Regions from separate parts of the Bradyrhizobium sp. CCBAU 21365 genome, predicted to be linked through region 1. Evidence: riboswitches for the same ligand, from Rfam matches in the RefSeq annotation. Region 1 holds a riboswitch; each other region holds the start of a gene.
What was found. A riboswitch is a leader RNA that binds a small molecule or an ion and turns the genes downstream of it on or off. The one in region 1 is predicted to bind cobalamin.
Positions count from the first base shown of each region.

Region 2: linked by a shared signal. The riboswitch ahead of XI02_RS16995 (DUF1636 domain-containing protein) and the one ahead of XI02_RS41010 (TonB-dependent siderophore receptor) in region 1 are both predicted to bind cobalamin.
Region 3: linked by a shared signal. The riboswitch ahead of metE (5-methyltetrahydropteroyltriglutamate--homocysteine S-methyltransferase) and the one ahead of XI02_RS41010 (TonB-dependent siderophore receptor) in region 1 are both predicted to bind cobalamin.
Region 4: linked by a shared signal. The riboswitch ahead of XI02_RS03310 (TonB-dependent receptor) and the one ahead of XI02_RS41010 (TonB-dependent siderophore receptor) in region 1 are both predicted to bind cobalamin.

Region 1 covers NZ_CP030036.1:8,671,422-8,676,921, reverse strand. The annotation lists gene XI02_RS41020 (amidohydrolase family protein) at 1-1,051, shown strand, start outside; gene XI02_RS41015 (GTP-binding protein) at 1,053-1,976, shown strand; cobalamin riboswitch at 2,414-2,610, shown strand; gene XI02_RS41010 (TonB-dependent siderophore receptor) at 2,716-4,998, shown strand; gene XI02_RS41005 (PepSY domain-containing protein) at 5,001-5,500, shown strand, end outside.
Region 2 covers NZ_CP030036.1:3,738,776-3,744,275, reverse strand. The annotation lists gene cobN (cobaltochelatase subunit CobN) at 1-1,217, opposite strand, end outside; gene cobW (cobalamin biosynthesis protein CobW) at 1,217-2,251, opposite strand; gene XI02_RS16995 (DUF1636 domain-containing protein) at 2,248-2,622, opposite strand; cobalamin riboswitch at 2,715-2,930, opposite strand; gene cobO (cob(I)yrinic acid a,c-diamide adenosyltransferase) at 2,967-3,620, shown strand; gene XI02_RS16985 (cobyric acid synthase) at 3,632-5,080, shown strand; gene cobD (threonine-phosphate decarboxylase CobD) at 5,077-5,500, opposite strand, start outside.
Region 3 covers NZ_CP030036.1:2,641,606-2,647,105, forward strand. The annotation lists gene XI02_RS12120 (hypothetical protein) at 1-745, opposite strand, end outside; cobalamin riboswitch at 2,094-2,297, shown strand; gene metE (5-methyltetrahydropteroyltriglutamate--homocysteine S-methyltransferase) at 2,399-4,744, shown strand; gene hemN (oxygen-independent coproporphyrinogen III oxidase) at 5,457-5,500, opposite strand, start outside.
Region 4 covers NZ_CP030036.1:742,942-748,441, forward strand. The annotation lists gene XI02_RS03305 (hypothetical protein) at 15-182, opposite strand; gene XI02_RS03310 (TonB-dependent receptor) at 295-2,562, opposite strand; cobalamin riboswitch at 2,671-2,869, opposite strand; gene XI02_RS03315 (iron ABC transporter permease) at 2,982-4,025, shown strand; gene XI02_RS03320 (ABC transporter ATP-binding protein) at 4,022-4,795, shown strand; gene XI02_RS03325 (ABC transporter substrate-binding protein) at 5,005-5,500, shown strand, end outside.

The sequences.
Region 1 (5,500 bases):
CGAAGGCGAGGTCGGCGGCATCCTCGACCGCCTCGCGATCGGCCTGAACGAGGGCGGTATCGGGATCGGCATTCTCAACGCCTATGCGCCGGGCGCCGGCGTGCAGGAATTGACCGCGGTGTGCCAGCTCGCGGCCGATCATGCGGTGCCGACCTTCACCCACGTCGCCTACATGTCGCGGATCGATCCAGAGAGCGCGGCCGAAGCCTATATCCGCCTGATCGGTTATGCCGGCGCCACCGGCGCGCACATGCACATCTGCCACTTCAACTCGTCGAGCAAGACGGATATCGAACGCTGTGTCGCGCTGATCGCGAAAGCGCAGGCGCAGGGCCTGCCGATCACGGTGGAGGCCTATCCCTACGGCACCGGCTCGACCGTGCTGGCGGCGACCTTCTTCAGCGATCCGAAATTCGAGGAGCGCAACGGCCTCGGCTACGATTCGGTGCAGCGCGTGACCGACGGTCACCGCTTCGGCAGCCGCGAGGAGCTGCTGGCGGCACAGGCCGAAGAGCCCTCGACCCTGGTGCTGTGGCACGTGCTCGACATCGAGAACAACGCGCATCATCGCGATCTGCTCGACATGGCGGTGCTGTATCCGGGCGGCGCGATCGCCTCCGACGCGATGCCGTGGACGCTGTCGGACGGCCGCCCCTACACCGGCGACGCCTGGCCGCTGCCCGACGATGCCACCTCGCATCCGCGCTCGGCGGGCTGCTTCACCCGCTTCATCCGCGAATGGGTGCGCGAGCGCAAGAAAGTGTCGCTGCTCGAGGGCATCCGCAAATGCGCGCTGATCCCGGCCGAGATCCTGTCGGCGAGCACGCCGGCGATGCGGGCCAAGGGGAGGCTGCAGGCCGGCGCCGACGCCGATGTCGTGGTGTTCGACTTCGAGACGCTGAGCGACCGCGCGACCTTCTCCGCGATGAATCGTCCGGCGGAGGGCGTGCGGCATCTCGTGGTCAGCGGCCAGCCGCTGATCAGCGATGGCGTGCTCGATGTCGCGGCGCGTCCCGGCCGGCCGGTGCGCCGGCCCGTCACCGGAGGCTGAGGTGCCGGTCCCGATCCTGCTGGTCGCGGGCTTCCTCGGGGCGGGCAAGACCACGGTCGTCAACCATCTGCTGGCGCATGCGCACGGCAAGCGTATCGCCGCCGTGGTCAACGATTTCGGTGCGATCAATATCGACGCGGAGCTGATCGCGGGCGCCGGCGACGGCGTGGTCAGCCTGAGCAACGGCTGCATCTGCTGCACGCTGGAGGGCGACCTGCTGCGCACGCTCGCGACGCTGCTGCGGCGTGACCCGCGTCCCGAATTCATCGTGATCGAGACCAGCGGGATCGCCGATCCCGCCGACATCATGCGCAACCTGATGGATCCCGTGATCTGGAAGGAGGCGCCGCTGGAGACGGTGCTCTGCGTGGTCGACGCGACGCAGCCTGCGGCGATGCTGAACGATGCGCTGCTGCGCTCGCAGCTGCGGGCGGCCGACGTGGTGGCGCTGAGCAAGGTCGATCTGACTGACGCCGCCGCGGGCGTCGCGATCCGCGACGCCGTGCGCGCGGTGCGTCCGGCGGCCGTGGTGGTCGATGCCTTGCATGGCGAGGTGCCGGCCGCGCTGCTGTTCCCGGCGGATCTCGATCATGTGCCGGCGCCGCGCGAGACCGCACCGCGACGGCCGGCGTCCGATCGGTTCGAGACGCTGAGCTGGACCTCGGAGCGGCCGGTGCTGCTGCCGCGCTTGCAGCAGGCGATCGGCAGGCTGGCGCCGAAGCTGGCGCGGGCGAAGGGATTGTTCGAAACGGTGGAGCAGCCCGGGCGGCTGACGGTGTTTCAACTCGCCGGCGGCCGCGCGACCCTGGCTGCGGGTGGCGTGCCGTCGCCCGGCGTGCCGCGCACGCGCATCGTGTTCATTGCCGAGATGGGTGCGCTCTCGCGCGCGGAGATTGATGCGATCATGGAAGGTTGCGTCGAGTAATCCGTCATCCTGAGAGAATGTGAATGTATTCAGCGTCGTCCTGGCGAAAGCCAGGACCCATTACCCCAACCGCTTGTTGTTGTGCGACGCTGAGGCGACTATCGCACTCTCAATCGAATTCGGTGGTTATGGGTCCTGGCTTTCGCCAGGACGACAGCTTGGGGAGGCCGCTCCCTACAATTCTCACACCGTCATCTCGAGGAGCGCCAACGGGTTCGCGCAAAGCGCGGCCCGATGACAGGCTCCGCGCGCCTCGAAGGATGCACGGCCCGGCTGGTGGCCGTCGATCCTTCGAGACGCCGCTTCGCGGCTCCTCAGGATGACGGGTCTAGGGAAGTCTTCGCGTCGCCGCAGATGCCGCTGTGTCATCGCCGCAGCATCATCCCGCAAAGCATGTGTGCGACGACCGCATCGAATTGACAGCCTTGCCGGCACCACCTATCGTTTTTGCCGACGGTTCCCTTCGGGGATCAAAAGGGAATGCGGTGCGAGGGTAACCCCAATGCCGCAGCTGTCCCCGCAACTGTAAACGGCGAGCCTTTCGTCAATTTGCCACTGGGCTATCAGGCCCGGGAAGGCGTCGACAGGCGATGACCCGTGAGCCAGGAGACCTGCCGTCAGTCGTGGTCACACGCGAGCACATCGGGCGGGGGCGTCCTGGTGGGATCGGAGCACTGCCTTTTCGGCAATGCGCCAGTCCGCGTTCGCGGTGACGTGCCACGTTACCGCGAGTCGTTTGATGTCTCCGTCCTTTCCCGTTGCGCGCAAATGGCGCCTCGGTCTCGTCTGCTCCCTGTCATCGCTGCTGCTGCCGGCCGAAGGCTCGGCACAAGCACCTCCGCCGACCAGGCTCGATCCGATCGAGGTTGCACCTTCGGTAACCGCAAAGCCGAAGCCCGCGGCGCGCAGCCGTGACATGGCCGCTGCGGCGCGGCCACGGCCGAGGCCCGCGACGGCCGCACCAGCCGGTAACATGCCGCGCGCCGCAGCGTCAGGCGCATCGGGATCTGCATCGCCGACGCTCAATGCCACCACGCAGGGCGGCACCGGCAGTCGTCTCAATCTGACGCCGCTGCAGACGCCGGCCAGCGTCGAGATCATCACGGCGCGGACCATCGCCGAGCGCGGCCAGCATGACGTGCTCGATGCCGTCACCCAGGACGCGGCCGGCTTCACCGCAACGCCTGCGCCCGGCAATGGCGGCCTGTCGTTCAGCACCCGCGGCTTTGCCGGCAGCAACTCGGTGATGACGCTGTATGACGGCACGCGCTTCTATATCGGCTCCGGCACGCTGACATTCCCCTACGATACCTGGTCGACGCAGCGCATTGAGGTGCTGCGCGGCCCGGCCTCGGTGCTGTACGGCGAGGGCGCGATCGGCGGCGTCATCAACGTGATCCCGAAGAAGCCGCAGAGCACGCCCCATAGCGAGGCCGAGGTCTCGCTCGACAGCAACATGACGCGGCGGCTCTCGGTGGACAGCACCGGTCCGATCAATCCCAATGTGTCGTACCGCGTCAACGCCACCGGCAACATGTCGGACGGCTGGGTCGATCGCGACAAGACCTCGAACGCCGTGGTCTCCGCTGCCGTGCGGGTGCAGGCGTCGGACAATCTCGCCTTCACGCTGTCGCAGGACTACGGCGACCGCAGTCCGTCGCGCTATTTCGGCACGTCGCTGATCAACGGCTCGATCCAGGACGCGCTGCGCTTCAAGAACTACAACGCATTGGACAGCGCGATCCGCTACCAGGACAGCTGGACCCAGTTCAGGACCGAGTGGGACGTCGCCGACGGCATCAAGGTCAACAACACGTTGTATTACCTGACCAGCGAGCGGCACTGGCGCGACATCGAGAACTACACCTGGAATCCGAAGACCCAGCTGATCGATCGCGCGAGCTATATCGAGATTTTCCACGACCAGAAGCAGCTCGGCAACCGGATGGATACGACCTTCAGCGGTCACGTGTTCGGACTTGCGAACCAGTTCGTCGCCGGGTTCGACGTCAACCGGATCGACTTCGCCCACACCAACAACTCGCCCTATGGCGGCGCGTCGCCGGTCAATCCCTACGTGTTCGATCCGGGATCGTTCTTCGCGACGACGACGGCGACGACGCCGGGCTTCAACGCGATCGTCAATCAATACGCGCTGTTCGCCGAGGATCGTCTCTCGCTGACCGATCAATTGTCGCTCGTCACCGGGGTCAGGTATGATCGCCCCGAGGTCGACCGTACCGACTACAAGACGCCGGCAAACAGTTTCGAGACGACGCTGTCGGGGACCAGTTGGCGCGCCGGCCTTGTTTACGAGCCGATCAAGAACCTCGCGTTCTATGGTCAGTATGCGGTCGGCGTCGATCCGGTCAGCAACCTGATCTCGCTGCCCGTCTCGCAGAAAACCTTCCAGCTTGCGACCGGCAAGCAGACCGAGATCGGGGTCAAGCGGTCGTTCTGGGGCGGCCGCGGCGAGTGGACGCTGGCTGCCTACGAGATCGTCAAGACCGGGCTCACGATTCCCGATCCCGGCAATCCTACCGGCGGCCTGGCATTGCAGATCGGCCAGCAATCCTCCCGCGGCGTCGAAGGATCGATCGGGCTCGCGCTGAGCGACGGCTGGCGCGTCGACGCCAATCTTGCGCTGTTGCGCGCCAGATACGACAACAACAGCCAGGTGGTCGGCGGCAGGATCGTCAGCTACAACGGCAATGTCCCGGTCAACGTGCCGCAGCAGGTCGCGAACGTCTGGTTGACCTGGGATTTCGCACCCGACTGGTCGGTCTATGGCGGCGTGCAGATCGTCGGCGCGATGTACTCCGATCTTGCCAACACCCAGCTGCGGCCGGGCTACAATGTGGTTAATGGCGGCATCAGATGGAAGCCGGATGACCGCACCACGGTCGCGTTCCGCCTCTACAATCTGTTCGACAAGGTTTATGCGGTGACCTCGAACGGCACCGGGCAGTGGCTGCTCGGCATGCCGCGCACCGCCGAATTGTCCGTCAACGTGAAGTTCTGACCATGCGCAACGCTCTGATCCGGCGCGGGCGGCGGTGGCTCTATATCGTCCATCGCTGGATCGGCATTGCGACGTGTCTCCTGTTCGCGATGTGGTTCATCTCCGGCCTCGTCATGATGTACGTGGCCTTTCCGCGCCTCACCGACAGCGAGCGTCTCGCCGCGCTCCCTGTCATGCCCTGGAACAAGGTGCAGCTCGCACCCGATCGCGCGATGGCGATCGCGGGCGTGGAGCGTTATCCGCGCGACTTGCGGCTTTCGATGATGGACGACACGCCCGTCTATCGGGTGACCGGCTGGCAGGGAGAGGTGATCACGATTTCGGCGATCGACGGCAGCGTGATCGACCGCATCATGCCGGACCAGGCGCTGGCCATCGCACGCCATCATCCGCACGCGGTGCAGCCACGCTTGATCGAAACAGTGACGCGCGACCAATGGTCGGTCACTGCGCGCTTCGATCCGTTGCGGCCGCTCTATCTGATCGGCCTCGGCGACCCTGA
Region 2 (5,500 bases), 4.5 Mb from region 1:
GCCAGCAGCGCCTCGACCGAAGCCAGCGCATCGAGGCCGACGGCATGCGCGATCTGATGCGGACGGCCCGGGTAGTTCGAGAGCACCAGCGCAAGCTGCTTCTTTTGCGCCGGTTTGCTGGCAAGCCGATGCCAGGCTGCGACGCGCGCGGCAATTGCAGCGACGCGCTCGGCGTCCGGTCGATGCGCAAGATGCGCGAATTGCAGCTCGGGATCGCGCTCACCAGGCGATTTGAAGCTCACGACGCCCGCGAACAGGCGGCCGTCGACCTCCGGCAGCACCACATGCATCGCGAGATCGCCGGGCGAGAGCCCGCGGAGCGACAAGGCCCAGTCCTCGCGCCGCGCCGTCGACAAAGCGACCTGGAACACCGGGCACGATGCAGCGTCGAACGGCGTCGTGCCGTCGTCACCGGCCGCGGAGAACGCGGTCGCATTGACGATGGCCGCTGGAACGCATTGCGCGAACTGGACACGCAGCCAATCGGCCACGCCCGCCGCCTTCAGCGAGGTGACGAACACGCCGTGCGCATCAAAACCCCTGTCGCGCAGTGCATCGATCAAGGCATCGACCGGCGCCGTGTCGCCGGCCGCGAGATAAGAACGATAAAACGTCACCAGCACGCGCGGCCGGCCGTCCGGTGCCGGCAACGCCGCGATGGCACCGCGCCGGGAATCGTAGACGCCGATCTCCGGAAGATCGATCTCGCCGACCACAGGCCCGGCATAAAGTCCGGACGCCAGCGCCAGTTGCGCGATCACGGCCTGCGCGGCAACGGGGCCGCCCTTGTCGCACAGCACCTTGAGACGGCGCAGCGTCGAGACCGGCAAGGTCGAGAATCCATCCAGCCGCAAATCGTCGCGACCATCGGCCGGCAGCACGACCAAGGCAATGCCGCGCTCCTTCGCCAGCCGATGCACCGCAGCCAGCCCGTATGACCAATAGGGCTCGCCGCCGATCAGCCGCACCAAAATGCCGCGGGCGTGCGAGAGCGTCCGCTCGATATAGGTATCGACCGACAGCGGATGGCGCAGCTCCGCGAGATTGGCGAGCCGCAGCGACGGCAACGCAGCGCGGCCGCGCCGCCAGCCGGCCGCGAAGGCAGCAAGATCGCTGTCGGAAAACGACAACACCACGAGATCGGCCGGATCCTGGCCGAGGTCCCTAGGCGTCGCGGTCTCCTCAAGGCCGCGGCTCTCGCGGAAGACGACGTGCATCAGACACCAAGCCGTGCCCTGATCGCGGCTTCATCGATGTCCGCATGTTCGCCGATCACGACGAGCTTCGACTGCCGCGCCCGTGCGCCCCAGGGCATGTCGAACTGATGCCGCACCCGTTCGCCGACCGATTGCACCAGCAGCCGCATCGGCTTGCCTTCGACCGCGATGTAGCCCTTGGCGCGCAGCACGTTCTGCTCACGCGCCAGTCCCTTGATCGAGGCGACCAGCGCGTCGACATCCGAAACTTCCGGAAGATCGATCACGACGGAATTGAAATCGTCGTGCTCGTGTTCCTCCTCGCCATCGTGATGCGACGGCCGCGCCGCGAGATCGTTTTCCGCCGCCGCCTCGAGGCCGAGGATCACGCGCGCGTCGATCGTGCCGTCGACGACGGGCAGCATCGGCACCTCGCGCGGCATCTCGGCCCCGATCACCGCTTTCGCTGCCTTGATCCCCTCCGCCCCGGCAAGGTCGGCCTTGGTCAGCAGCACGAGATCGGCGCAGGCAATCTGGTCCTCGAACACTTCGGACAGCGGCGTCTCGTGGTCGAGATTGTCGTCCGCTGCGCGCTGCGCGTCCACCGCGGCCGGATCAGGCGCAAACCGGCCGGCGGCGACAGCCTCCGCATCGGCCAGCGCGATCACGCCGTCGACCGTGATCCGCGAGCGGATCTCCGGCCAGTCGAACGCTTTCAACAGCGGCTTCGGCAGGGCGAGCCCCGAGGTCTCGATCACGATATGATCGGGCTTCACGTTCCGCGCCAGCAACTGCTCCATCGCCGGGATGAAATCGTCGGCGACCGTGCAGCAGATGCAGCCATTGGCGAGCTCGACGATGTTCTCGGCCGGGCAATTGGCGTCGGCGCACGACTTCAGGATGTCGCCATCGACGCCTTCGCTGCCGAATTCGTTGACCAGCACTGCGAGTTTCTTGCCGTTGGCATTGCGGATCAGATGCTGGATCAGCGTCGTCTTGCCGGAGCCGAGAAAGCCGGTCACGACGGTGACCGGAATTTTGGCGAGCGTGGTCATTCTGCGGCCTCCGGCACGACGGGAAGAGGTGGAATGCGGGCGAGCGATTGCTTGCGGAAGATCTCCGGACGGCTGCGCCACGGCACGATGCCGTCAGGCGCCGCCGCATAGGCGGAGGCACCGGCGATCACATCCGCGGCATTATCAGCGGACAGTCGGCCGTAGACATAGGACCATCGCCCCGGCGCGCTGAGCGCGACCGAGCAACCCTGGCTGCAGGCCGACAGGCATGCGACGGGAACCAGATTGACGTCATCGGGCACGCCGGCCTCGACGAGCGCGGCATGCAGGCGCGCACCGGGCGCGAGCTCACCTTCCGCCGGCGTCTGGCCGGCGCGGCAGGTGATGCAGACATGGAGTGTAACGCTCATCGCCCTTCCTGGATTGACGGCGGGAGCGATGAGGCACACGAACCGATTTTGGACAGGTTCGTTCCCCGTCGCGGAACACCCCGTCCGCCGGTCTCACAACATGCTGCGTTGGCAGGTCTCCCGGCTTGCGGAGCAGGTTTTACCCTTCGATGCCCGCCTTCCCGACTCCATATGGAATCAGTGGCTTGGGCATCTCTCCGGTCACGGTCGCGGGGGCGGCTGCGCTTCGGGCGAACCTTGCGGTCATCGCCCTATCGCATTCCCTCTTCGCCTGTCGTAGGACAGGAACCAACGCAGGACCACCATTCGTCCAAGCCTCGCACTTGTCAAGCCGAAGGAACGTAATGACTTCAGATGGAAACGACGCTGCGGACGGCGCCATCGGCACCGATTCTTCGCTGGATGCGCGCCACGCGGACAAGATGGCGAAAAAGAAGGCCGCCCGCGACCGCATCATGGCGACCAAGAGCGGCGAAAAGGGTCTGATCATCGTCCATACCGGCGCCGGCAAAGGAAAATCCTCCTCCGCCTTCGGCATGATCGTGCGCTGTGTGGCGCACGGCTTTCCCTGCGCCGTGGTGCAGTTCATCAAGGGCGCCTGGGATACCGGCGAGCGCCGCCTGCTTACCGGGCATTTCGGCGATCTCTGTCAGTTTCACGCGATGGGCGAAGGCTTTACCTGGGAGACGCAGGATCGCGCCCGCGACATCGCGGCAGCGCAAGCGGGCTGGGAGAAGGCCAAGCAGCTGATCGCAGACCCGAGCCTGCGCATGGTCGTGCTCGACGAGATCAACATCGCGCTACGCTACGATTATCTCGCGATCGCCGATGTCGTCGACTTCCTGACGACGTCGAAGCCGCCGATGACCCATGTCGTGCTCACCGGGCGCAACGCCAAGGACGAACTGATCGAGATCGCCGATCTCGTCACCGAGATGACGCTGGTGAAGCATCCGTTCCGCTCCGGCATCAAGGCCCAGCCAGGCGTCGAGTTCTGACAGACAGCACCATGGCGCGCGCATTGATGATCCAGGGAGCCGGCTCGGACGTGGGCAAATCGCTCATCGTCGCCGGCCTTGCGCGCGCGGCCAGACGGCGCGGCCTGCGCGTGCTGCCGTTCAAGCCGCAGAACATGTCGAACAATGCGGCCGTGACCGTCGACGGCGGCGAGATCGGCCGCGCGCAGGCCGTGCAGGCGCTTGCCGCCGGCGTCGAGCCGCACACCGACATGAACCCGGTGCTGCTCAAGCCCGAGAGCGATGTCGGCGCCCAGATCATCGTGCACGGCAAACGGATCGCCACCGCACGCGCGCGCGAATATGCCGGCATGAAACCGTCGCTGATGGGCGCGGTGCTGGAGAGTTTTGCGCGCCTGAAGCAGCGCGCCGATCTGGTGCTGGTGGAGGGCGCCGGCAGCCCCGCCGAGGTCAACTTACGCAAAGCCGACATCGCCAATATGGGCTTTGCACGCCGGGCCGACGTGCCGGTGGTGCTGGTCGGCGACATCGACCGCGGCGGCGTGATCGCGCAGCTCGTCGGCATCAAGACGGTGATCGATCCTGATGATGCCGCGATGATCCAGGGCTTTGTCATCAACAAATTCCGCGGCGATCCGACATTGTTCGACGACGGCTACCGCCTGATCGAAGCCCGCACCGCCTGGCGCGGCTTTGGCGTGCTGCCCTGGTTCGTCCGTGCCGGCGAACTTCCGGCCGAAGATGCGCTCGGGCTCGGCGAGGCACGCAAGCCCGGTCAGTGCAAGATCGCGTTCCTGGCGCTGTCGCGGATCGCCAATTTCGACGACCTCGATCCGCTGAAGCTCGAGCCCGGCGTCGATCTCGTGATGGTACGTCCAGGCGAAGCCATCCCGGGTGATGCGAAGCTCGTCATCCTGCCCGGCTCGAAATCGACCCGCGGCGATCTCGCCTTCCTGCGCGCGCAGGGCTGGGACATCGACCTCCTGGCGCATCATCGCCGCGGCGGCCATGTCCTCGGCCTGTGCGGCGGCTACCAGATGCTCGGACACAGCGTCGCCGATCCCGATGGGATCGAAGGTCCTGCCGGCGAAACGCGCGGTCTCGGGCTGCTCGATGTCACGACCACCATGACCGAACAGAAGACGCTGACGCGCGTCAGCGCGGTGCATGCCGCGACCAGCCAGCCGATCAGCGCCTACGAGATCCATATCGGCCGCACCGATGGCCCCGATCGCGCGCGGCCTTTTGCATCACTCGACGGTACGGCTGAGGGCGCGGTTTCTGCCAACGGGCGCGTTCACGGCAGCTATCTGCACGGCCTGTTCGCCTCGGACGAATTTCGCAAGGCTTTCCTCGCGCAACTCGACATCGCGGCGGCTGATCAGCCCTACGGCGCCAGGGTCGAGACCGCACTCGATGCGCTTGCCAAGCACATCGAGACCCATCTCGATGTCGACGGCCTGCTCGCGCTGGTGCGTTAAACGGGCAGCACGGCGGAAAGACGAGACCATTCGGCCTCGCTGCCCGGCAAGCCGAGGCGCAGCCATCCCGGTTTCTGCTGGAAAACCCGCGACCAGATCTGTGCACGCGCAAGCTTCGCCTGCGCGGCCAACGCATCGCCGGTCTCGTAGAGCCGGAACAACAGCGTGCCGCCGAGCAGCGTCCAGCCCTGCGATCGCGCCGCCGCGTCGAGCCTGACGCAGTCGTCCGCGAGCCGCGCGGCCGTGGCCTTGGCCCAGTCGCGATCGAGCAACGCGCGCCGTCCGATCGCAATCGCGGCGCCCGAAACCGGCCATGGGCCCGCCATCGCGGCAAGCGCGGCGATGTCTGCCTCGCTGCCGACAGCGAAGCCGAGCCGCAAGCCGGCAAGTCCGTAAAACTTGCCGAATGAGCGCAGGATC
Region 3 (5,500 bases), 3.5 Mb from region 1:
AGCCTGGAGGATAGGCCGCGATACGCTTAGCGAAGGAAGATTGCGGCTCCCAATCTTGTCCCTCGCTCTTCTCGAAAGTGATGACGCCGTTGTGGGTAAAATAATGGGGGCCTGGGATGTTACAGTTCACCAAAAGCAGAACGCGCCACAGATCGCCCTTCTCGGTCGGCTTGGCATTGGGTTTCGACACGTAATCCACTACAACGGGTTCAATGATATGGCAGCGGCCGTGCCGCAGAAGATTGCCGAGCTTGCCTTGCGCAGTCGTCACGAAGTTGAAGTTGGCCGGATCATGCAGAAAGTGAAGATTCGCGTCCCTTTCGCCATCTGTAACCTCACTGGCGATCAACGAGAGCGCCAAGGCGCGCCAGCCCAATTCAATCGGCTTTGCATATGTCGATGCAAGTTTAATCGTCCCGTCAGTCGCGATCTTCCAAGTGATAGCGTACTGTTCGTCTGATCTGTTGTCCGGGTGCCTGGTCCATGAAAAATAAACGTACTCTGTTCGGTCAATTCCTTCAGCGACTCCCCACGATCGAGGCACAAAGTGAGCCACCTTCGAGACCTTGGAAATGATTTGTTCTATAGTCTCACCATCTTGCGCTCGCCACGTTGACTTGACCCTTTCGACAAGCGTGTGGTCGTTGGCGCGAACATTGTTGCTCGTCGCCGCCAGCCCGGCCAGGCAGATCAGCGACCGAGCGATACAGAACCAAAGCACGCGCTTTCCAGACTTTTTCTTCATTGCTTCCGGCTCATCTGGTTATCATCCACACGTCAATCCAAAGCGGCACGTCTTCCTCAGCGTGCTTTGCGCAGATCGCAAGAAGTTAGCGGCAACGTGACGCAGGCGCCTGCCGATGTCCCGCGCGAGCAGGCGCCGTCCCTCGATGTCACGCGCCGCTAACTTCAGTGGTCAGCCAAAGCCTCAATTTGCAATGCTGGACCTGCCCAGGAGGAGAAGCCTGGACATGATGAGGACTTGCATTGTTCGTGCCAGGCAATAACCGGCAGTTCGCGGCAGATTTGTGCTGTCTTTGTCGACTTACCGACCTACGCACGTTCTAATGTTACCATTCAGCCTATTCGCCACGACTTCCGTGAATGATTCTTGTCACGCACTGAATCTTCGACAGCGGGCGAATGCCTCGCTGCCAGAGTCTTGACGACAATTGGGAGCAGGTATGCCGCCATCGATCCGTGTGATCCGGGGGCGTTGCCGCTACTACGAATGTCGAGGGCGCCCCAGCCTGTTGTGCTTGGCACTTTGCGGCCTACACCAACGCGGAGCCGCCCTTCAGCGGCGGGCGATTTGGAATCGATGTTAAGGAACTTCACGGATCAAGCAGGGGACGAGACGTGGCATTCTCCGCTCGCGCAACGTTAGGGGCCGTCGTCTACCTGCTCGTCATTGCAGTCAACATTCAAGGAGCTGCGCTTCCACGCAGCCGTGTCGACCGGCAAGAGGGAAGCCTCAGGTCTTGCTAGCTTCGGCTCGAACTACTCAACACTTCCGAGAGCATCTGTCTGACGGGGCGGCTCATAAAAGGCCTTGCCATCCAGCCGAACAGACCGACAGTAAAGACGGCAGCAGCAAAGACGCCGAGGGCGCTCCAAACAGCCATTTTCATTGCGAGGGTCTCTTTTGGTTGTGGTGATTCAATATGCTTGCTTTGGCCAGTATCACCAAAACGTCGGCGTGACGCCTACCAGGATTGGCTGGTCGCACATCGACACGTCCGCTGAGCACGCTGCTGGATTAAGCGAATACCTCTTGCGCGTATTCGCCACTGATCCATGGTTATTAATGGAGAAGGGAGGGCGCATCGAAGCGTGCTCGATGAATCGTTCAAAAGCCGGGCCGCATGACAAGCGTCTTGCGCGGCGCCGTGAGCTTCTTCGTGCTGGGCGCATTCGTCTCGTGCACAGATCTGACCCGCCGCCCGACGCCAATGCGTCTCCGAGATGGTCATTCCGATATCCTATGACTGGAGATGGCTTCTACGTCGCGATCAAGCGTGGCCTCGGAGGAGCATTCGCGTAAGAGAGGTCGCAGCACCAATTTGAGAGGTTGACGGCCGAGTTCTCTTGCCGATAATCCAAGTCGTCGAGGTTCTCCGGTTTCCGTTTGATCCGGAGCTAAGAGGGAAGCCGGTGCCAATGCCGGCGCTGCCCCCGCAACTGTGAGCGGTGAGCCACTGTCCAACAAAGTCACTGAAGCCCGCGCGGCTTCGGGAAGGCCGGACGGCGGCAATGACCCGCGAGCCAGGAGACCTGCCCCGACAAAATATTCATCCACGGGCGGGGTGTCCCGGTGGTGCGCCAAGCAGCCGTCGCTCGGGCGACTTCTCCTGCCTGCGTCCGCCATGGCCTTTGCCCCCAACATGGGGTTAGCGCTATGTCTCTTCTCTCCCTTCCGGTTGCCACGCTCGGAACGCCGCGCATCGGTCCAAGACGCGAGCTCAAAGTCGCACTCGAAGGCTATTGGGCCGGAAGAATTAGTGAACAGCAGTTGCTTGAGGACGCAGCCGGCCTACGTGCCGCGAACTGGGCGCGCCAGAAGTCCCTCGGTGTCACCGTGATTCCGTCGAACGACTTCTCGTTGTACGATCAGGTGCTCGACACCAGTGTCATGGTCGGCGCCATCCCGGAAGTCTACGCCTCGAAAGCCGAGCCCGTTTCCCTCAAGACGTATTTCGCCATGGCACGCGGTTCACAATACGACGGCCGGGGTGCGAGTTGCGGCCACGGATCTCGCGGCGATGGCGCACCCGCGCAGGAGATGACCAAGTGGTTCGACACCAACTACCATTACATGGTCCCGGAATTTCATCGCGGACAGACTTTCAGGCTGTCCTCTCGCAAGCCTATCGACGAGTATGAGGAAGCCAAGGCCCTTGGCTTTCAGACTCGCCCTGTCCTGATCGGCCCGGTCACATTCCTAAAGCTAGGCAAGAGTGCTGATCCTGCGTTCCAGCCACTGTCACTCCTGGATGACCTGATACAGGTCTATATCGAGGTTCTGCAGGAATTGGCCAAACGCGGGGCAAATTGGGTTCAGTTCGACGAGCCCTGCTTGGTTCTTGATCTGGATGAGGAATCAAGACAATCCTTGCTACATGCCTATGACCGGCTCGCCAAGGAAGGGCCGGCCATCAAGATCATGGTCGCCAGCTATTTCGGTGGCCTCGGCGACAATCTTCCCACCGCCTTGCGCCTACCTGTCGCCGGGCTGCACGTCGACCTGGTTCGGGCGCCAGCGTTATTGGACCAGATCATTACCGCCAAGCGAAGTGATCTCGTCGTGTCACTCGGCGCGATAGACGGCCGCAATGTGTGGCGGACGAATTTGTCGGCACTGCGCCAACGGCTCGATCCCGCTATCGCGAAGCTGGGCAAAGATCGCATACAAATCGCTCCATCCTGTTCGCTGCTTCACGTGCCGGTCGATGTTGAACTCGAGACGGAGCTCGCTTCAGACATCAAGGGTTGGCTAGCATTCTCCGTTCAGAAGATTCGCGAGCTTGCGACCTTGGCGCGCGCTCTTGCAGGCGATCAGGATGTTGCTGGCGCTCTTGCGCAGTCGGAGCGCGTCACCACCGATCGTGGGACTTCGCCAAAGATCCGAGATGCCGATGTCGCCATCCGGATGAGAGCGATCAACCAGGCCACGCGCCGGCGCGCCAGTCCATTTGCCAGCCGTGCCGAGATCCAGCGCAAGCGCTTCAAACTACCGGCGTTTCCGACAACGACGATCGGATCGTTTCCGCAGACTGCAGAGGTTCGTAATGCCCGCGCAGCGCACGCGCGAGGCACGATGAACGACGGACAATACGACGAGTTCCTCAAGGAAGAGACTGCGCGTGCCGTACGTTGGCAGGAGGACATTGGCCTCGACGTGCTTGTGCACGGCGAGTTTGAGCGCAATGACATGGTGCAGTACTTCGGCGAACAACTCGCCGGCTTCGCATTTACCAAAAATGGCTGGGTACAATCCTATGGCTCGCGCTGTGTCCGGCCGCCGATCTTGTTTGGCGATGTCTCACGGCCGAAGCCGATCACCGTGGGGTGGTGGCGGTACGCGCAATCGCTAACCAAGAAGCCGATGAAGGCGATGTTGACCGGACCAGTGACGATCTTGAACTGGTCGTTTGTTCGCGATGATATTCCCCGAGCCGAGGTCTGTCGTCAAATTGCGCTCGCGATCCGAGACGAAGTCGGCGATCTCGAAAATGCTGGTGCAGCCATGATCCAGATCGACGAGGCTGCGCTGCGCGAAGGATTGCCGCCGCGCCGATCGGAGTGGACGGCTTATCTCGAGTGGGCCGGGGATTGCTTCCGCATCTGCTCATCGGGCGTCGCCGATCAAACCCAGATCCATACCCACATGTGCTACTCGGAATTCAACGACATCATCGATGCGATTGCTGCAATGGACGCGGATGTCATCTCGATCGAGACTTCGCGGTCGAAAATGGAGCTGCTCGACGCGTTTCGGAACTACAAATATCCAAATCAAATCGGGCCGGGTGTGTACGATATCCATTCTCCGCGCGTGCCCGAGTCGAGCGAGATGAAAGAGCTCGTGGCTTTGGCTCGAAAGCGGCTGCAGGATTCGCAACTTTGGATCAATCCGGATTGCGGTCTGAAGACGCGCAAATGGGAGGAGGTTCGCCCGGCGCTGGTGAACATGGTCTCCGCCGCCCGCGAACTACGCGCTGCATCCACTCCAGCCGACCGTTGACCTGGTCTGGTCTTTCGTCGAGAAGGCCGGTCGCCTGTCAACGATTTGCGGGCTCGATAATTGTGGGAGGCATTGGTGAGCAGAAAAAGGCCCGGCCGCCTTTAGCGGCCGGGCGGAAGTGTGTCCGGGAGGAGCGACGCTGCTAGGCAACGTGCTGACTTCCATCGGCGGAAGGAGGGCGCCGATGGTTCGATTACGGCGGGGACATCCGCCGAAATCTGACCCCAGTTAAGGCGCAAGCTCAGCGTAGCTCAATCATGCCCTGGTATGCGGCCGATATAGCCTAGATTTGAAATCTACACCAAGGTTTGTCACTTATGAGTAGTTTCGCAACGCTCTGCAGGGCCGAGAAATGTGGGGCGGTCGTGCCGGGCGATCATGGACGGGCACCAAGCGCACGTTGGTACGCTTTTCTGCCGGAAACGATGGGCTCGATCAACGGGACCATACGATAACGCGCACAGCAAGGATCTTATCGTGGTGACCAATGCAATCTGCGGCTTGCTATTGATCCCGCTTCAGCTAGTCATTGGTCTAGTCAAGTTTTTATACCAACCTCTGTTGGAAATCTTGTGCGGCTCGACGAAGAGCCGGCGAACGGGATGCCGATCAGCGTGCTCTTGATCGCCGCGACTGCTCGCGATCCAGAGCATAAACCGGTTTGGTGATGTCGAACTCGGATCTGAAACGGCTCGGTTCGGCTTCGTCTGGTTTAGACCGCCAGACTATGTGTAGCCCCGCTCCGAGTAAGGTGAG
Region 4 (5,500 bases), 1.6 Mb from region 1:
GGATGGATATCGTCCTACAACGGCTCGTCATCATTGCCGTCGAGCTTCGGCGTGGCGATGTCGCCGTCCTCGTAATAGTCATCGTCCTGCAGCGCTGCGGGCGGCGGAGGCTTCTTCGACTTGTCGTCGGTCTTGTCTTTGGTCTTGGCGCCGTCCTTGCTCGTCTTTCCGGCCTTGGCCATGCGTTTCCCCTGCACGGGTCAAATCAGCTGCCGGAATTCTACTCCAGTTTGCGGACGCTTGTAACGTGATGAGAGGGTACGGCGGAGTCACACCCCGTCCCACCGGATAGCTCTAAAACGTCGCGCCGGCCTTTACCATGTAGGTGCGGCCGGGCAGCGGATAGGCCGAGAAGCGGCCCTCCGTGAACGTGCTCGCGATGGCGTAGTCGTAATAGAGCGCGTTGAACAGGTTGTTCACGCTCAGCGACCAGAAGAAGCGGTCATATTGCCCGCTCAGCTTGATGTCGGCGGTGGCGTTGCCGGGAATCCGGCTCTGGATGTTGGCCTGGTCGTTGTCCATGATGCGCGAGCTCCAGGCCCGCACCGTGGCGTCGAACACCAGATAGTTCTGCCAGATATTCCAGGTCACGCCGAGATTACCGGTGTAGCGCGACACCAGCGGCACGTCGTTGCCGGCCCAGATGCCTTCGCGGAAGACCGCGCGGGTGATCGCCATGCCGCCGCGCAGGGTGACGCTGTCGCTGACCTTGAGCGCCGCGCTGGTCTCCGAGCCATAGCGGCGGGTGGGGTCGAGGTTGGTGTTGAAGAACAGCACCGGGTTGAAATGGATCTCGTTCTCGAGATCCATCAGATAGACGCTGGTTTGGACCTGGAAGCGGTTGGTCCTGACGCGAAAGCCGCCCTCGACGTCCTGCGAGGTCTGGGTCTTGAGCTGGAACGTCTGCGGGATCGGGGCGAAGGTCAGCGGGTCGAATGACGGACCCGACGCGACGCGTTCGTCGACATCAGGCGTGCGGAATGCGCGTGCCGCGCGGCCGAACACCGAGAAGGTGTCGGTCAGGCGATGCTCGACACCGACATGCAGCGCGTATTGCGTCTCGTTGCTGTCGAGCGGTGCCGCCTGCGCGTCGAACGCGAACGGCGCGTTCGGGTCGTAGCGATCGCGCGCCGAGACGCTGGTGTTCTGCACGCGCGCGCCGTAGGAGAAGTCGGTCGTCGGCAGCACGCCGATCGTGTGCTGCCAGTAGCCGGCCACGGACTGCTGCTCGATATTGTAGATGTGGAACGGGTCGACGCCCCGATAGGCGCCGCGCGCCTCGCGGAAAGTCGAATCGTAATAGTCGATGCCGGTCAGGATCGTCGACGGCATCCCCAGCATCACATTCTTGACGCTGAGCCGCGGCGTGAGCGACCAGGTCTGCAGCGCGGCGTCATTGTAGGTCGAAGCGAAGCTGATGGTCGGCACCGTGCCGAAGAAGCCGCTCTGCGTCTCGCGCTGTCGCCAGCCGCCGTCGACGATCAGGTCGACGCCGTTGATCAGCGTCCTGGTGAAGCCGGCGGTGATGCTCGCGGTCTGCTGGTTGGCGTAGTCGAAGGGCGTCGCGGCGCCGCGGCGATCGGTGAGCAGCTCGTTGACGCCGATCGACGGATCGACCAGCCGTCCGCCGGGCAGGCCGAGCTTCTGGTCGCTGCCGGTGACGGTGAGGAAGGCGGTGAGATCAGGCGTGGTGTAGTTGATGTTGCCGACCGCGTTGCGCTGGTCGAGCGCATTGTTGACGCGGTAGCCGTCGGATTTGATGCCGTTGCCGTAGAATGAGGTGGACCACGGTCCGGAATTGAGCGCCGCGGAGACCGCGGCCATGCGGGTGTTGAACGAGCCGATTCCGGCCTCGGCCCGCATCGTCGTCGGCGGGCCGCCGACGCCGGTCTTGGTGATGATGTTGACGACGCCGCCCACCGCGTTGTCGCCGTAAAGCACGGCGCCGCTGTTGCCGCGCGTGATCTCGATTCGCTCGATGGAATCGAGCGGGATCGTGGTGAGGTCGAAGCCGGCCTTGTCGACGTCGTTAAGGCGGCGGCCGTTGAGCAGGAAAAGGGTATTGTCGGTCGCGAATGCGCCGAAGCCGCGCAGGTCGACCGACGTCTTGGCGCCGTTCGGCCCGCCATAGGGCGTTTGCAGCTGCACGCCCGGCACCTGCGCGAGAATCTCCGGCAGTGACTGCACCGGCGAATGTGCGATGTCGTCGGCGGTGATCACGGCCGAGGAGGAGCCGACAATGCCGGCGAACTGGCGGCCGCTACCGCTGCCACCCGTTCCGGTGGCCACGCCGCTCCCTGTCGTGCCAGATCCGCTGCCGCTGCCCGTATTGTTACTCTGCGTGGTGCCCGGCGCCGGGCGGCGCGGCGCCGGCGCTTCGTCGGCGGCCGGCCTGGCGCGCGTGACGTTCTGGTCGCCCGGCTTGGTGACTTCGATCGCCGGCAGCTGATCGGGAGCGGGCGCCTGCTGCGCCCGCGCGGCGGGGACAAGGATAGCCGGCGCGATCACCGTCGACGCGAGCAGAAGCGCGCGGTGCCGCCGATGAAAAGGGAAGGAGAACATAAGCGAGGCCTCGGCAACGTCAGTGGCACGTCACCGCGAACCAGTCTCACCATCGTGCTCACGGCATCAGGTGAAGCTCATGCCTGTACTCCCCGACCGGCATCCTCGCGTGTGACCACGGCTGACGGCAGGTCTCCTGGCTCGCGGGTCGTTACCCTTCGTCGCCTTCCCAGGACCGAGATTCCCAGTGGCCTGTGACGAAGGATTCACCGCATACAGTTGCGGGGGCAGCCGCGGCGTTGGGGAAGTTTCCCCGCACCGCATTCCCTTTTCATCTCACGAAAGAACCGTCATGTTCATCTAGGGTTCGGCCGGGCGGCAAAGTCAATCCGGCGGCAGTCGGGCAATGGCCGCACGACCACGGTTTTTGTCGAGTGTCGCTTGTCTGCCACGGCGATCGCTGTAAGAGCATGGATTCAATGAGCGTGCAGGATTTTGCCTTGGCGGCCGAGGTCGCGGCGCGGCGCCGGTGGGGCGCCACCGCGGCGCTGCTCGCGCTCGTGGTCCTGCTGCTGCTGATCTCGCTCGGCATCGGGCCGGTGCGGCTGTCGCCGCTTGCGGTGATCGAGGCGCTGTTCGGCGGCGGCAGCGATGTGGCGCAGGTGATCGTGCGCGAGATCCGCCTGCCGCGCACCATCCTGGCATTCGCGATCGGCGCTATTCTCGGGCTGTCGGGTGCGGCGCTGCAAGGGCTGCTGCGCAATCCGCTGGCCTCGCCGTCGCTGTTCGGCGCGCCGCAATCGGCGGCCTTCGGCGCGGTGCTGGTGATCGCGCTGGGCCTCGCCGATGTGCGCTCCTACGCGCTGCCGGTGGTGGCGATCATCGCCGCCTTCGGCTCCGTGTTCGCGCTGCTTGCGATCGCCGGCCGCAATGCCGGGCTCTTGATCCTGATCCTCGCCGGGCTCGCGATCTCGAGCTTTGCGGGGGCGGCGACGGCGCTGGTGATGAATCTCTCGAGCAATCCGTTCGTGGTGCTGGAGATCGCGTTCTGGCTGCTCGGCTCGCTGGAGGACCGCAGCTTCCAGCACGTGGCGCTGGCACTGCCTTTCATCGTCGCGGGCGCCGCCATCCTGCTCAGCCAGGCGAGCGCCTTCCGCGCGCTGACGCTTGGCGAGGAGGCGGCGCAGAGCCTCGGCGTCGATGTCGGACGGTTGCGGCTCCTCGTCATCACGGGCGTGGCGCTCGGCGTCGGCGGCGCGGTCGCGGTGACAGGCACGATCGGTTTCATCGGCCTCGTCGCGCCGCATCTGATGCGTCCGCTGATCGGTCACGATCCGGCGCGGCTCTTGGTGCCGAGCGCGCTCACCGGCTCGGCGCTGCTGCTCGCCGCCGATATCGCCGTGCGCATCATCCCCTCGACCTCGGACATCAAGGTCGGCGTGCTGACCTCGATCATCGGCGTGCCGTTCTTCCTCTATCTGATCATGCGCGAACGCCGCGCGCTCGGCGGAGGCGTGGCATGACGCTGCTCTCGGCCGCCGCGCTCAATGCCTCGCTCGGCAGCCGCAAGGTGCTGCACGATGTCTCGCTGTCGTTGCCATCGGGCCATCTGGTCGCGCTGGTCGGGCCGAACGGCGCCGGCAAGACCACGCTGCTGCGCGCACTGGCCGGGCTGATTCCCTCCGACGGCGAGATCCGGATCGGCGGCGATCCGCTGGCGTCGCTGCCGCTGCGCGAGCGCGCGAAGCGCTTTGCCTATCTGCCGCAGGGGCACATGGTGCACTGGCCGCTGCCGGCGCGCGACATCGTCGCGCTCGGCCGCTACCCGCACGGCGCGACCGATCCGGCGCGGCTGTCGCAGACGGATATTGAGGCGGTGCTGCGCGCGATGCAGGCGGTCGACGTCACTGAATTCAGCGATCGCCGCGTCACCGAACTCTCCGGCGGCGAGCGCAGCCGCGTCGCGCTGGCCCGGGTGCTTGCGGTGGAGGCGCCGGTGATCCTCGCCGACGAGCCGACCGCCTCGCTCGATCCGCGCCACCAGATCGACGTGATGCAGAAGCTGCGCAACGTCGCCGACACCGGCGTGTTGGTCATCGTGGTGACGCATGACCTGGGACTCGCCGCGCGCTTCGCCGATCATGTGCTGGTGCTCGCGGAGGGACGACTGGCCGCGCAGGGCGCGCCTGTCGAGGCATTGTCGGAGAGCGTCCTCGCCAGCGTGTTCCGGGTTAGCGCCTATCGTGCCGAATTTCAGCGCGAATCCGTCATCGTGCCGTGGGCGGACGTCTGATGTGGCCGGAGTATTGCCGCGAACTCGCTGCACCTCTCCCGCTCGCGGGGGAGGTCATAGCACATCGAAAGATGCGCTATGGGTGGGGGCTCTCTCCACTCAAAGAGTGTTCATTGCGGCACGACCCCCACCCCGACCCTCCCCCGCAAGCGGGAGAGGGGGCTCAGCGTCAGCGTGGCAGCCATCTCGCTTCACACTGTTTTGCGCTTATGTTTTCGGTTCTTGCTTGGTTCATGCCGGTGAGCATCTCATTTGCCGCCGGACCGCGCATCGTCTCGATGAATGTCTGCGGCGACCAGCTCGTGCTGTCGCTGGCTGATCCGGACCAGATCATCGGCCTCAGCCGCTTCTCGCGCGATGCCTGGCAATCCTGGGCCGCGGAGAAGGCGCGAAACTTTCCGCGTCTGTCCGGCGAAGCCGAGGACGTGCTGCTGCTCAAGCCTGACCTCGTCGTGGTCAGCCTGTTCGACAAGCGCGCGACGCGCGACCTGTTGAAGGCCAATGGGCTGCACCTCGTCGAATTCACGGTGCCGCGCACGCTGGACGAAGTGAAGGACCAGATCCGCGCGATGGGCGATGTGGTACAGCATCCCGATCGGGCGGAAGCCGAGATCGCGCGCTTCGATGCGGCCACCGCCCGGGCGCGGGCGGCGGCAAGCGCGCATCATTACCGCGTGCTGCCGCTGGAGCGACGCGGCTTTGTGC